One region of the Mycobacterium sp. Dal123C01 genome, then DNA from elsewhere that is predicted to be linked to it. Evidence: riboswitches for the same ligand, from Rfam matches in the RefSeq annotation. Region 1 holds a riboswitch; the other holds the start of a gene.
The links. Region 1 has a riboswitch for magnesium ahead of ACTXG5_RS21330 (Rv1535 family protein). Riboswitches for the same ligand answer to the same signal wherever they lie in the genome.

Region 1 (7,299 bases):
TACGGCCAAGTGCTGGGCGTGGAGCGGGTTGGCGTCGAGAACTCCTTCTTCGACATGGGCGGCGATTCGCTGTCGGCAATGCGCGTGGTCGCCGCGATCAACACGGCCTTCGACGGCAACCTGTCGGTGCGAACGCTTTTCGAGGCCCCGTCGGTGCGAGGCGTGAGCCACCGTTTGGATAACGCTGACTTGGACGAGGAAGCCGACGCCCACGGACCGGGTTATGCCGCCGTACACGGCCGCGATGCCTCCGGGCTTCGTGCCAGCGACCTCACGCTGGACAAGTTCATCGACGAGACGACGCTGGACATTGTCCCGACGCTTCCCGGCCCGAGTGCCGAGGCCCGCACGGTGCTGTTGACCGGGGCGACCGGTTTCCTCGGGCGTTACCTGGCCCTGGAGTGGCTCAAGCAGCTGAAACGGGTTGACGGCAAACTGATCTGCCTGGTGCGAGCCAGCTCCGATCAGGAGGCATGGCGCCGGCTGGAGAAGACCTTCGACAGCGGCGACCCAGAACTGCTGGAGCACTTCCACCAGCTGGCCGCCGATCATCTCGAGGTCGTCGCCGGCGATAAGGGCGAAGCCAACCTGGGCCTGGACGAGCAGACCTGGCAGCGGCTGGCCGATAGCGTCGATCTGATCGTCGACTCGGCCGCGGTGGTCAACGGTGTGCTGCCCTACCGTGAGCTGTTCGGGCCCAACGTCGTCGGTACCGCCGAGCTGATCCGGTTCGCGCTGACCACGAGGGTCAAGCCGTACGCGTTCGTGTCGACGTCCGACCTTGGTCGCCAGATCGAGCCGTCGCTGTTCACCGAGGACGCTGACATCCGGGTCGTCAGTCCTACTCGCATCCTTGACGGCAGCTACGCCAACGGCTACGGAAACAGCAAGTGGGCGGGTGAGGTGCTGCTGCGGGAGGCCAATGAGATGTTCGGGCTTCCGGTTTCGGTGTTCCGCAGCGACATGATTCTGTCCGACACCAGCTACGCGGGCCAGTTCAACGTGACGGATGTGGTGACCCGGATGATTCTGAGCCTGGTGGCCACCGGCGTCGCGCCCGGTTCGTTCTACCAGCGTGACGCCAACGGCAACCGGCAACGCGCGCACTTCGATGGCCTGCCCGTCGAATTCGTCGCCGAGTCGATCGCCACCCTGGGCGCCCAAGTGGTCGACGGGTTTGAGACCTATCACGTGATGAACCCGCACGACGACGGCATCGGAATCGACACGTACGTCGATTGGCTGATCGAGGCCGGTTATCCGATCCAGCGCATCGATGACTTCGGGGAGTGGGTGCGGCAGTTCGAGGCCGGCCTGCGTGCGCTGCCGGATCGGCAGCGTCAGCACTCGGTGCTACAGATGCTGCAGTTGATGTTGCACAATCCCGACCAAATACAGCCCCTGGAGCCGACCCGCGGGTCGTTCGCGCCGACCGACCGATTCCATGCCGCGGTGCAGGAAGCGAAAATTGGCCCGGACAACGACATCCCGCACATCTCGGCGGCGGTCATCATCAAGTACATCACCGATTTGCAACTGGTGGGACTGCTCTAGCTGACTACGATTACCGGTGAACGCAGAGGCGTTCCGCCAGTACACCGGAGTGCTCACACGATGACAACAGCCCGCGTGCCCAGACTGCCGCTCGCCGAGGCCAAAGCCGCCGCCGACGAGGCCGCCGTACCCGACTACATGGCCGAACTCAGCATCTTTCAGGTGCTCCTGAACCATCCATCGCTGGCGCGTGCGGTCAACGACCTGCTCGCCACCATGCTGTGGCACGGCTGTCTCGACGCACGGTTACGGGAGCTGGTGATCATGCGGATCGGCTGGGTCACCGCATGCGAATACGAATGGACGCAGCACTGGCGCGTCGCCACCCGATTGGGCGTGACCGCCGACGACCTGCTCGGCGTACGCGAGTGGCAACGGCACGACGGCTTCGGGCCCACCGAGCGCGCGGTGCTAGCGGCCACCGACGACGTGGTGCGCGACGGTTCGGTCAGCGCCGAGAGCTGGGCCGCCTGCGAACGCGAATTGCACAGCGACAAAACAGTTCTCGTTGAGCTCGTCACCGCCATCAGCGCGTGGCGGATGGTCGCATCGATTCTGCAGAGCCTCGATGTTCCGTTGGAGGACGGCGTGGCAGGTTGGCCGCCCGACGGGCGTTCACCCGCGACGGGTGACTAGCTGATTGCCATATCAATCGATAACTCATAGCGTCGTGAAATGCGGACCAGAGTCGCCGAGATGCTCGGTGTGGAGTTCCCGATATGCGCCTTCAGCCACTGCCGCGATGTCGTCGCCGCGGTTACCAACGCGGGCGGATTCGGAGTCCTGGGCGCCGTCGCGCATAGCCCGCAACGGCTGCAGAACGAGCTGACCTGGATCGAGGAGCAGACCGGGGGCAAGCCCTATGGGGTCGATCTGCTGTTACCGCCCAAATACGTCGGCGCCGACACGGGCGGAATCGACGCGAAGCAGGTCAGGGAATTGCTCCCGGAGGAGCACCGCGCGTTCGTCGAAGACATACTCGCCCGCTATGACATCACGGCGCCGGCCCAACCGCCCCGGGCGTCCGGCGGTGGCCTCAACATCTCGCCCAAGGGCTATGAGCCGCTACTGGAAGTGGCCTTTGCCCATGACATCCGGTTGATCGCCAGCGCGCTCGGGCCCCCGCCGCCCGACCTCGTCGAACGCGCGCACAGTCACGACGTGTTGGTGGCCGCGCTGGCGGGCACCACCCAGCACGCGCGGCGGCATGCCGCGGCCGGTGTCGACCTGATCGTCGCGCAGGGCACCGAAGCAGGGGGCCACACCGGCGAGGTGGCGACGATGGTCCTGGTTCCCGAAGTTGTCGATGCGGTCGCGCCGGTTCCGGTAGTGGCGGCGGGCGGGATCGCCCGCGGTCGCCAGATCGCAGCGGCCCTCGCGCTGGGCGCCGAGGGGGTGTGGTGTGGCTCGGTCTGGTTGACCACCGAGGAAGCCGAGACAGATCCGGTCGTCAAGCAGAAGTTCCTGGCCGCCAGTTCCTCGGACACCGTGCGGTCGCGGTCGATGACGGGCAAGCCGGCACGAATGCTCCGAACCGCCTGGACCGATGAATGGGAACGGCCCGAAAACCCCAGCCCGCTCGGTATGCCGTTGCAGACCACCCTGGTCACTGAACCGCAGATACGCATCAACCAAGCGGCCGCTCATCCCGGCGCCAAGGCGCGTGAGCTGGCAACCTATTTCGTCGGCCAGGTGGTCGGTTCGCTCGACCGGGTCCGTCCGACCCGTGCGGTCGTGCTCGACATGGTCGAGGAGTTCGTCGACACCATGACGCGGCTGGAGAACTTAGCCGACAACTGACGACCCGGGCCGGCCCGCCGCACCCGCGGCACGCTCACGAACGGATGTAGCTTCCGGGCGTTGAGTGTGCGCTGAGGGCGGCAAAACCGCCGAAATCCCGCCGTGGATGCACACTCAAAGCCCGGATCGCACACTGACGGCGTCTTACCGGCCCGCCGCATTTACGCAGGTCAGCGGCATCGAAGCTGGCCGACGGCTGTGAAGGCACGTAATGAATGCATAAAGGATGCGCAACACCGCCCAGATCACATTGACCGCGGGTGGGCCGCTCATGGAGTATTGCTGCAGCACCTCGTTAGGTGAGGCGGCTACACGAATACAGGCCACTGACCCCCAACGTCGAAAGACGCCCCGGGTTAGGACAGCTCCTCCCGGCTTAAGGGTTGAGCCAAAGTGGCTTCCGGAGTTCCGGACACGTCGTGTGGTGCCAAAGCTCTGACGAGAGGGGTGCGGATTTCCGACGATCGTCGGGTTCTGTGCTTCTTCTTGTGCACGCAGTAGGCGCGGGTAACCGCACGCGTCGTGGCCGTAGAGGAGGTGAGGGACGCATGAGTTCCAGTGACAGTCCGGAGCGAAATCCGGGCTCCGTTCCGTCCCGATCCGGCCGCCGCCACGACGCCCCCAGCTGAGTCGCCGCAACGCGAATCGACTTACCGCTCAAGCGTTCTCGGATCGGAACTACCACGGGACGGACACCTCAGTCCACTCAGTACCCGTCTGCAATTCCGTTGGGAGACGATCATGACCGCAGCACTGTTCGACGAAGTAGGTGCCGTAGCGCCCGCCCGCAACCTGCACGTAGTGCGCGACACGACCCCCGCCCAGCCCCCCGCGCCCAAGAACGTCACGCGGCGCGCTGACGCCCTGCCCTTCATCGGCCACGACCCGATGGTGGACGGGATCGCACTGCTGCTGACCGTTCCCGTGCGTCACGCATACGCGGCCCTGTTGCGTGTTGGGCTGCTTGAAGTCCGGGCTTGATCCGATGGATGTGCCCAGGCGGATGGCCCTTTGGAGCCGGCGGTGATTGATTTGCGGCGGTCCGTAGAATCTTCCTAACGGCATCGATCCGGCCATCACCGGGGAGCCTTCGGAAGAACAGCCCGCATGGGCCCAGTAGACCCGAACGGGTAGGCCCGTCACAGCCACAATCGAGCGGTCGCGCGTGAGCGCGGCAAGCGGGGTGGTACCGCGGTGCTCGCGCAGGTAGCGCGTCGTCGTCCCGGCCTTACGTAGGCACGCAGGAGACGACGCGCACCGTGACCGAAAACGCTGACGCCAGGGCTTATCCGAAGTCGGGGGCACCCGACTTCCCGGCGCTGGAGCTCGAGGTTCTCGACTACTGGGCCCGCGACGACACCTTCCGGGCAAGCATCGCCAACCGCGACGCCGCCGAAGAGTACGTGTTCTACGACGGGCCCCCCTTCGCCAACGGGCTCCCGCACTATGGGCACCTGCTTACCGGCTACGTGAAAGACATTGTCCCGAGGTACCGCACGATGCGCGGCTACAAGGTGGACCGCCGCTTCGGCTGGGATACCCACGGGCTGCCCGCTGAACTCGAAGTCGAACGCCAACTGGGCATCACTGACAAGTCCCAGATCGACGACATGGGCATCGCCGCGTTCAACGAAGCCTGTCGGGAATCGGTGTTGCGCTACACCGACGAATGGCAGGCGTATGTCACCCGGCAGGCACGCTGGGTCGACTTCGACAATGACTACAAGACGCTCGATCTGCCCTATATGGAGTCGGTGATCTGGGCGTTCAAGCAGCTGTGGGACAAGGACCTGGCCTACGAGGGCTACCGGGTGTTGCCGTACTGCTGGCGCGACGAAACCCCGTTGTCCAACCACGAATTGCGGATGGACGACGACGTCTATCGGAGCCGCCAGGACCCGGCCGTCACGGTGGGTTTCCGGGTGGCCGGCGGCGAGCTGGACGGTGCCTACCTGTTGGTGTGGACGACGACGCCGTGGACCCTGCCGTCGAACCTGGCCGTTGCCGTCAACCCGGACGTGATCTACGTGCAGATCGAGGCGGGCGATCGGCGTTTCGTGCTGGCCGAGGCCCGGCTGGCCACCTATGCCCGCGAATTTGGCTTCGAAGAAGGAGGGGCGCCCGAAATACTCGGCTCCTATCTGGGTGCCGATCTGCTGGGAACCCGCTACCTGCCGCCGTTCCCGTATTTCATGGACCCAGAAGAGGGGAGGGCCAACGCGTTTCAGGTGCTGCCGGGCGACTTTGTGACCACCGACGACGGCACCGGGATCGTGCACATGGCGCCGGCCTACGGCGAGGACGACATGGCGACCACCGACAAGGTGGGCATCGTGCCGGTGACTCCGGTGGATTCCAAGGGCCGCTTCGACGCCACCGTCCCGGATTACCAGCGGCAGCACGTCTTTGACGCCAACGCGCAGATCATCCGCGACCTGAAGAACCAGAGCGGGCCGGCGGCGGTGAACCAGCCGGTATTGGTCCGTCACGAAACCTACGAGCACCCCTACCCGCACTGCTGGCGATGCCGCAATCCGCTGATCTACCGCGCGGTTTCGTCGTGGTTCGTCACCGTCACCGCATTCCGGGATCGCATGGTGGAACTGAACCAGCAGATCACCTGGTACCCAGAACACGTGAAGGACGGCCAGTTCGGCAAGTGGCTGCAGGGCGCCCGCGACTGGTCGATCTCGCGAAATCGCTACTGGGGCACCCCGATTCCGGTATGGAAATCCGACGACCCGGCCTACCCGCGCATCGACGTCTACGGCAGCCTCGACGAGCTCGAGCGCGACTTCGGGGTGCGGCCCACCAATTTGCACCGGCCCTACATCGACGAGCTCACCCGGCCCAACCCCGACGACCCCACCGGATCCAGCACGATGCGCCGCATCCCCGATGTGCTCGACGTGTGGTTCGACTCGGGGTCGATGCCGTACGCGCAGGTGCATTTCCCGTTCGAGAACGCGGACTGGTTCGACACCCACTATCCCGGTGATTTCATCGTCGAGTACATCGGGCAGACGCGAGGCTGGTTCTACACCCTGCATGTGCTGGCCACCGCGTTGTTCGACAGGCCTGCGTTCAAAACCTGTGTGGCACATGGGATTGTGCTCGGCTCCGACGGTCAGAAGATGAGCAAGTCGCTGCGCAACTACCCAGACGTCAGCGAGGTGTTCGACCGCGACGGCTCCGACGCGATGCGCTGGTTCCTGATGGCCTCACCGATCCTGCGCGGCGGCAACCTGATCGTCACCGAGCAGGGCATCCGCGAAGGTGTGCGGCAGGTGCTGCTGCCGTTGTGGAACGCCTACAGCTTCCTGGCGCTCTATGCGCCCAAAGTCGGTACCTGGCGCACCGATTCGGCGCACGTGCTGGACCGTTACATTCTGGCCAAGCTGGCGGTGCTGCGCGATCAGCTCACCGAGTCGCTGGACGTCTGCGATATCTCCGAAGCCTGTGAACAGCTGCGCCAGTTCACCGAGGCGCTGACGAATTGGTATGTGCGACGGTCGCGTTCGCGGTTCTGGGAGGAAGACAACGACGCCATCGACACCCTGCACACCGTGCTGGAGGTCGTCTCGCGGTTGGCCGCGCCGCTGCTTCCGCTGACCACCGAGATCATCTGGCGCGGCCTCACCGGCGAGCGGTCGGTACACCTGACCGACTGGCCGCAAGCCGACGCGCTGCCCGCGGACACCGACCTGGTCGCCGCGATGGATCAGGTTCGCGAAGTGTGCTCGGCAGCGTCGTCGCTGCGCAAAGCCAAGAAGCTACGGGTGCGGCTACCGCTACCGAAACTTACTGTGGCAGTGGAGGACCCACAGCAGCTGGCGCCGTTCACCGACTTGATCGCCGATGAGCTGAACGTCAAGAGCGTGGATCTGACCGACGCGATCGACACCTACGGCCGCTTTGAGCTCACCGTCAACGCCCGGGTGGCCG
Region 2 (7,299 bases), 2.4 Mb from region 1:
CAATGGAACGCCATGCTGCGCAAGACGGTTGCGCAGCACCCAAATGTCGCGATCCTGGATCTGAACAAAAAGCTTTGTCCGGACGGCGTTTACACCGCCAAGGTCGATGGCATCAAGGTACGCAGTGACGGCGTCCACCTCACCCCGGAAGGGGTCAAGTGGCTGACGCCGTGGCTCGAAGAGTCCCTGCGCTAGCCGTTAATCGTCGGTGCGGCAGCTGATTTCCATACTGTCGCTCTCCCGGACGAGGAAGTTGAAGCTGGTGTATCCGTTGGCGGGATTGCGCACGCGATCGAGATAGGGCGCCATGTCGGCCGCACTGGCGTTATCGGCGACCACCAAAGCACCTGTGGCAAGGCTGGGTTCGAGCAGCTTGATCACCGGAAGATAGAGGTCCTTCCAGCCGTCGAGCAGCGCGAATTCGACCGGCCCGTCCAGGCCCTCCAGTGTGGTCAGTGCATCTCCTTCGAGGATGGTGATCACGTCGTCCAAACCGGTCTCGGCGAACGTCTTCTTCGCGGCGGCTATCTTGGTCGCGCTGAGTTCGGTGGTCACCACACGCCCGACGCCGTTGTCACGGACCGCCGCCGCGAGATGAATGGCGGAGATACCGAAAGACATTCCGAATTCGACGACCGTGGTCGGACGGGTCGCCCGCACCAGCGCGTACAGCAACCGGCCGGCGTCCGGAGTCACCGGGATGTAGAACTCGCTCATCGCCTCGGAGCGTTCCGCCGTGGTCATCGGTTGAGCGAGCTGACCATGCCGCTCACGCAGCTGTGACATCTGGTTCTTCGTTTCGGCGTACATCCGGTCGAGCAGCGTCTCGACGCGAGGGTCTTGCAACGTTGTGGCCATGCCCCTGAGGGTAGGCCTCGGAGTCGCGCGGCCGTGCCAGCAGCCACACAGCCACCGATGTGAGTCAGAACACGCTGTGCGGAATTGTTGCCTCGGCGTTTGACGAGGGGCGGGTCGCGGTGCCAGCATGGATTGGCAAGCACCTCGGTAGGTGAGGCGTCTGCACGGATACAGGCCACTGACCCCGAACGTCGAGAGACGCCCCGGGTCAGGACAGCTCTTCCCGGACCCAAGGGTTGAGCCCAAGTGGCTTGTGGAGATGTTCCAGATACGCCGTGCAGTGCCGAAGCTCCAACGAGAGGGGTGCGGTAGGCGGGCCGTTGGCCCGGCATTCGTACCTCTCCCGCGTAGGTGGATGTGATGACACCCGCGTGTGTCCTGGCCGTGAGGAGGTGAGGGCGAGATGAGTCCCGGCGATAGTTCCCATCCGAAATCCATCTTGTTCCGATCCGGTTCCGGCATTTCTTTCTGCTGACGCATCTTTCTGGATTTCGCTGTCCCACGGCCGTATTGGCGGTTTGGTGAGGGCAGTGGATGCCTGGGTGCGATCGGCATCCTGACGGGCCGATCGGACTTCCTGCAGGGGGAAGATCATGACTTTTGCTGTTGCACAACGTATTCGCGGCGCTGGAAAGCTGCGCGGACGGTCGATGCTGCGTGCAGGTCGGCTGCTGACAAACAGGCTGTGCGCCATGCGCATCCCGACTGCCCAAGAGCGGGCGAACGTGTATGTGTCGCGGATGCCGATCGCCGTGCTCTCGGCCGCGCCGCGGACCGAGTCACCGGGCAGCGTGGGCAAGCACCGGTGATTTGTTCCGCCAACCGGTCTCCAGCGGCGGGTGCGGGTTAGCAGCCCGCCGTTGGGGGCGTTGAGCACTCGATCGTCATGGCCCAACTTCAGATAGCGAGAACCCGATGACCTCGATTTCCGCCGGACAGCGTGGCGCGTCCGGGCCGGCCGCGCTGGATTCTGCGCACATCGGCGACATTGTCGGAGCCTTCGGCCGCATCGCCCGTGACGACGCCGGCGCATTCAGCGGCCGGTGGCGGCGATTGCGGACCCTGATGGTCATCACCGGTCCCGGGTTGATCGTGATGGTCGGTGACAACGACGCCGGCGGCGTCGCGACCTATGCGCAGGCCGGCCAGAACTACGGGATGAACCTGTTGTGGACGCTGGCTTTGCTGATCCCGGTGTTGTACGTGAACCAGGAGATGGTGCTGCGCTTGGGCGCGGTCACCCGGGTTGGACACGCACGCCTGATTTTCGAGCGCTTCGGAAAGTTCTGGGGCGCATTCAGCGTCGGTGATCTGCTGATCCTGAACGCCCTCACGATAGTCACCGAATTCATCGGCGTGGCACTGGCATTGGGATTCTTGGGCTGCCCGAAGGCGGTTGCCATCCCCGCCGCCACCGTATTGCTGTTCGCCGTGGTGGCCGGTGGCTCGTTTCGGCGCTGGGAGGGGCTGATGTTCCTGCTGATCGCGGTGAACGTCGTGATGATCCCGATGGTGTTGCTGGTGCATCCAAGTCTGAAAGTGGCCGCCAGCGGCCTGATCCCACAGTTCCCGGGTGGGCTGGACGCCACCGTCCTACTGCTGATCATCGCAATCGTGGGTACCACGGTGGCGCCCTGGCAGTTGTTCTTCCAACAGTCCAACGTGGTGGATAAGCGCATCACAGCACGCTGGATCCCTTATGCACGAGCCGATTTGATTGTCGGAATCGTCGTGGTCATTGCCGGGGCGACGGCGCTGATGGCGGTGACCGCGTTCGGTCTGGCCGGAACCACGGACATCGGCAACTTCACCGACGCGGGGGCGGTTGCTTCCGGCCTGGGGCGCCACCTCGGCAACACGGTGGCGGTGCTTTTCGCGATCATCTTGCTGGACGGATCGCTGATCGGGGCCAACGCCATTGGGTTGGCCACCACCTATGCCATCGGTGATGCGATGGGCAAGCGGCACTCACTGCACTGGAAAATCAGCGATGCGCCATGGTTTTACGGCGGCTACGCGTTACTGCTCGGGGTATCGGCCGCGGTTGCGTTCAGCCCCGATCACGTCCTCGGCCTGGTTACCCAGGGCGTGCAGGCGCTTGCCGGCATCCTGTTGCCCTCGGCGACCGTGTTTCTGGTGCTGCTCTGCAATGACAGGGCGGTGCTGGGGCCATGGGTAAACACCGTGCGGCAGAACATCGTTGCGTGGGCCATCGTGTGGTCGCTGGTGTTGCTGTCGCTGGCGCTGACGGCGACGACGCTCTTCCCGGCCGTGTCCACGGCCACCCTCGAGGGTGGGCTCGCGGCCGGCGCATTGGTCGGTGGCATGGGCGGCGTGCTGGCGATCATCGTCGGTCGGCGGCACGTCGGGCGCCGCGAGGCGGAGCTGGTCCCGTCGCTCACTCACGCGCAACGCCGGGCCCGCGGCCAGCAGGACCGGCTGAACTGGCAGACGCCAGACCTGGCTTTCCTTGCCCGCCCGTCCATGTCGCCGATTCGTCGGGTCGGGCTCTTGATCCTGCGCGGCTACCTCGTCATGGCCGTCGTATTTGTGGTGATCAAGATCGTTCAGGCCGGCATGGCCTGACGGTTACGGCGAATCATTGGGCAGCAGAACAATTTTGCCGTGCGTGTGCCGGCGTTCGAGTTCCTCGAAGGCGTCGGCCACCCGCTCCAGCGGATAAGTGGCGGCGATGTCGAAATCGACGGCGCCGGTGGCGATCAGGTCGGCGATCTCGGCGAGCACTTCCGGTGTGGATGCGTCGGTGCTGCCTTCGGTCTTGGCGCCGACTTCGCCGGCCTTCTGGAAGGAAATGATGGTGTCGATGCGCTCCGGTGCCACCCCGAGGTCCACGGCGAGCTGGACGTAGTCCGGGCCGAATAGGTCGATGAACGCGTCGATTCCGTCCGGTGCCGCCTCGCGCAGACGCTCGGCCAACCCCTCGCCGTAGGCGATCGGGACGACGCCGTGTGTGCGCAGCCAATCGGCATTGCCCGCTCCGGCGATGCCAAGCACCTTTGCCTTGCGGAGGACCAACAGCTGGACGACAAGACTGCCGACACCGCCGGCAGCCGCCGAAACGGCGATCGTCTCGCCCGGTTGCGGCGCGACCGCGCGGACAGCTGCGTAAGCCGTCGCGCCGACGACGTACAGCGAACCTGCTGCCTCCCAGCTCAATTGCGGAGGTTTACGGATCAATTGGTCCACCGGGACGGCAGTGTGGGTGGCATGGCTGGATCGCGCGAAGCTGAAGCCCAGAACCTCGTCGCCGACCGCGAATTCGGTGACCCCGGGCCCGGTCGCCGTCACGACACCGGCGAGGTCGCTGCCCTCACCGGAGGGAAAGGTGGCGGGGAACATCTCATGCATCGCCCCCGACCGGATCCCGGCCTCGCCGGGGTTGATTCCGGCGGCACGAACCTCGACCACGACCTCGCCCTGGCCGGGCGTCGGCATGTCGATATCTCCCACGTACAGCACGTCACGGCCCCCGTAACGGTCGAACCGTACGGCGCGCGCCACTGCAGTCGTCATCTCGATCTCCTTACCGCGCGAATCTAACCTGTCAGCCCCAGCCCCTCGCCAGCATAGGTGCGAAGGAGTGCCCGTCCGTTGGTGCGTGCGCGTATGTTCATATGCGCTGACCTTGTTGCCGCTGGAAGGAGTGCCCATGGAACGTGCTCGGATGAGTGTCACCGGTTGGGCGGTCGCCACCGTGGTGGTCGGCATAGCGATCAGCGGGTGCGGCAACAACAGTAAAACGTCGTCTCCCGCCAAGAGCGCCGCAACGACGGCGGTGAGCACCTCGGCCGGGCCTCCCCCGGATTACAGCGCGCTCCTGATCCAGCCCAATGACCTCGGCGGAGACTTCACTGCCCCCGATCCTCCGGTGCTGAATTTCAATAACACGACCGGTGTGGCGCAACTGTTCGTCAACGCCGACAACAACCGTCGAATCGGGGACACCATCTTGATCGTCGACAATCCCGCGGTAGCAGCGGCCGGCCTGGAGAACACCAAAACGAACTACGCGAAGAAGGTCGCCGGCACGTGGCAACCCGTCGACGTCGGCTCCAACGGTGCGATGATCTCGGGCACGTCGCCGGACAATTCGCAGTCGATCACGGTGTTGTTGTTCACCGAGGGCCGCGCGCTGGTCAACCTCGAATTCGACGGCGCGCCGGGCGACCCCATCGATCCCGGGCTGGCAACCGACATCGGCCGCAAACAAGACGCCGCGGTCAAGAACGGCTTGCACAGTTAGGCTTTCGGGCCAGACCAGAGACCGAGCAGCTGCAGATCCGAGACGTACTTATCGATCAGCGCCGCCGACAGGTGCGGAATGTCTTTGTCCGCCCCGATTTTGGCGGCCTGCACGGCACCACGGAACACATCCGTCGGAGCCGGCGCCCCGCGCAACGGTGTCTCGGGTTTACGGTAAGCCTCCAGCAGAGGCAGCACCGACTGCTGACGCTGCTTATCGGGTAGGGCCCGAATAGCGGTTTCGAATCGCCCGAGCCATTCGTCGTAGTCGTCGATGCGACGGATATCGTGACCGGCGGCGATCAACCAGTCCACGAATACGTCCAGCGAGATGCCATCGTCGTGTGGGTTCATCACGTCGAAAGATCGATAGCTGCCGGAATCCTCAGCGGCCGTTGCCGTCTGCTGACCGAGCGTGGTGATCGACTCGGCCACGAAATCGGCGGGCAGGCCGTCGAAGTGTGCGACGGCCCGGTTTCCCTGGGCATCGGTCTGGTAGAAGGAGAACGGCGCGATACCGGTCACCAGTAAGCTGAATATCAACCGGGTGAACATATCTGGCACATTCAGCTGCCCGGCATAGTGGCTGTGCGCGAGGATCAGGTCGGATCGGAAGACCGCGACCGGCAATCCGCACAGGTCGTGTGCCTCACGAAGCAGAACCTCGCCGCCCCACTTGCTGTTCCCGTATCCATTCGCGTAGCTGTCGTCGATGGGGCGCACCGGGCTAACGGTGCGGATATCGCCGTCTTCGAGAAATTTGGCGGGATCGACCGACACGGCGACCGAAACGGTCGAGAGATAGGTGATCGGCTTGATCCGCGCCGTAATCGCCAGGCGAATCAACTCGGCGGTACCCACCACATTGGGGCCGAACAACTGGTCGTAAGGCAGGACATGGTTGACCAGCGCGGCCGGGTGGACGATCAAATCCACGCTCTGCGTGAGGCGCTTCCAAGTCGACTGGTCCACACCAAGATTCGGCTCACCGATATCGCCGACGATGACCTCTAGGTGATCGGCTGCCAAGGTGCGGAACCGCTTCAGCAATTGCGGGTCACCGCTATCGAAGACAGCCTCCAGCCGCTTGGTGGCAGCTGCGGTGTCCGTGCCGCGGATGACGGTGATGAGTTTTCCGCCGGTTTCGGCAAGCCGCTCGAGCCATTCCAGGGTGAGGAAGCGGCCGAGGTAGCCATTGGCGCCGGTGAGCAGAACCGTATGCGGTGTGCCGGTCGCGCGCGGCAAGGCCGGGGCTTCGGCCAAGGTCTCGGCGTCGATGAACTTGTCGAGGGTGAGCTCGGACGCGCGGGCCTCGGTAGCGCCGCGGCCGTGCACGGTCGAGAATGTGGGCCTCTTGGAGCCGGATTCACGTTCGGATTCAACATATTCCGCGAGTTGGCGTAGGTCGGACGCCGGACTGATGATCTGGCCCACCGGCACTTCCACGTCGAAGATGTCGTGCAGCAGATTGGAGAAGGTCAGTGCGGACAGCGAGTCGCCGCCCAGGTCGAGGAATTGGGTGTCTGGTTCCGGCGGGCCGCCGGCCAGGCCCAGCAACGCCTCGGCTGCACGCGTCAGGGTGTCTATCACGGGCCGATCCGCTGCCCCCTCGCGCAGCGCGCGCAACTCTGCCGTCCGGGTGGCGGAGAGTTCGGCATAAAGCTCTTCCAGCCGTTCGCCGTAGTGTTCCTTGAGTTTTGGCCGCAGTAGCTTGCCGACGCCCGACAGCAGGCCGTTGTCTTCGCTGAACGGTTCGGACTCGACGAGAAAGTCCGCGGGTATTTCGTAGGATTGCAGCTCGGCGAGTTTGGCGGTGCGGCGCAACGATTCGCTCAACGCGGTCTTGAGAGCGTCGGGATCGCCGGCGAACCGTTCGTTGGCTTCGACGGTCGGGACCGCGACGGCCAACAGATAAGCGCGTTCACTGTTGCCGTACACGAAGATCTGGCGGACCAGGGCCGCGCTGCTGAACACCGCTTCCAGCCGTGCCACGGCGACGAATTCGCCCTGCGCCAACTTCAGCACGTTGTTGCGCCGGTCGACGTAAACGAGACGATCCGGGCCGAGCTCGGCCATGACGTCGCCGGTGCGGTAGTAGCCGTCCGGGTCAAACGCATTCGCGGTCACATCGGGGCGTTTGAAATAGCCGTGGAAAGCCGTCTCCGACTTCAGCAGCAA

Region 2: another riboswitch for magnesium. It lies ahead of ACTXG5_RS05040 (hypothetical protein); the one in region 1 lies ahead of ACTXG5_RS21330 (Rv1535 family protein).

The regions. Positions count from the first base shown of each region.
Region 1 covers NZ_CP199580.1:4,543,572-4,550,870, reverse strand. Annotated here, with positions in the region: gene ACTXG5_RS21345 (amino acid adenylation domain-containing protein) at 1-1,554, shown strand, start outside; gene ACTXG5_RS21340 (carboxymuconolactone decarboxylase family protein) at 1,615-2,190, shown strand; gene ACTXG5_RS21335 (nitronate monooxygenase) at 2,230-3,354, shown strand; M-box (ykoK) riboswitch at 3,639-3,808, shown strand; gene ACTXG5_RS21330 (Rv1535 family protein) at 4,096-4,335, shown strand; gene ileS (isoleucine--tRNA ligase) at 4,614-7,299, shown strand, end outside.
Region 2 covers NZ_CP199580.1:1,049,336-1,056,634, reverse strand. Annotated here, with positions in the region: gene ACTXG5_RS05050 (DUF459 domain-containing protein) at 1-195, shown strand, start outside; gene ACTXG5_RS05045 (class I SAM-dependent methyltransferase) at 199-858, opposite strand; M-box (ykoK) riboswitch at 995-1,168, shown strand; gene ACTXG5_RS05040 (hypothetical protein) at 1,452-1,667, shown strand; gene ACTXG5_RS05035 (NRAMP family divalent metal transporter) at 1,774-3,444, shown strand; gene ACTXG5_RS05030 (NADP-dependent oxidoreductase) at 3,448-4,392, opposite strand; gene ACTXG5_RS05025 (hypothetical protein) at 4,529-5,122, shown strand; gene car (carboxylic acid reductase) at 5,119-7,299, opposite strand, start outside.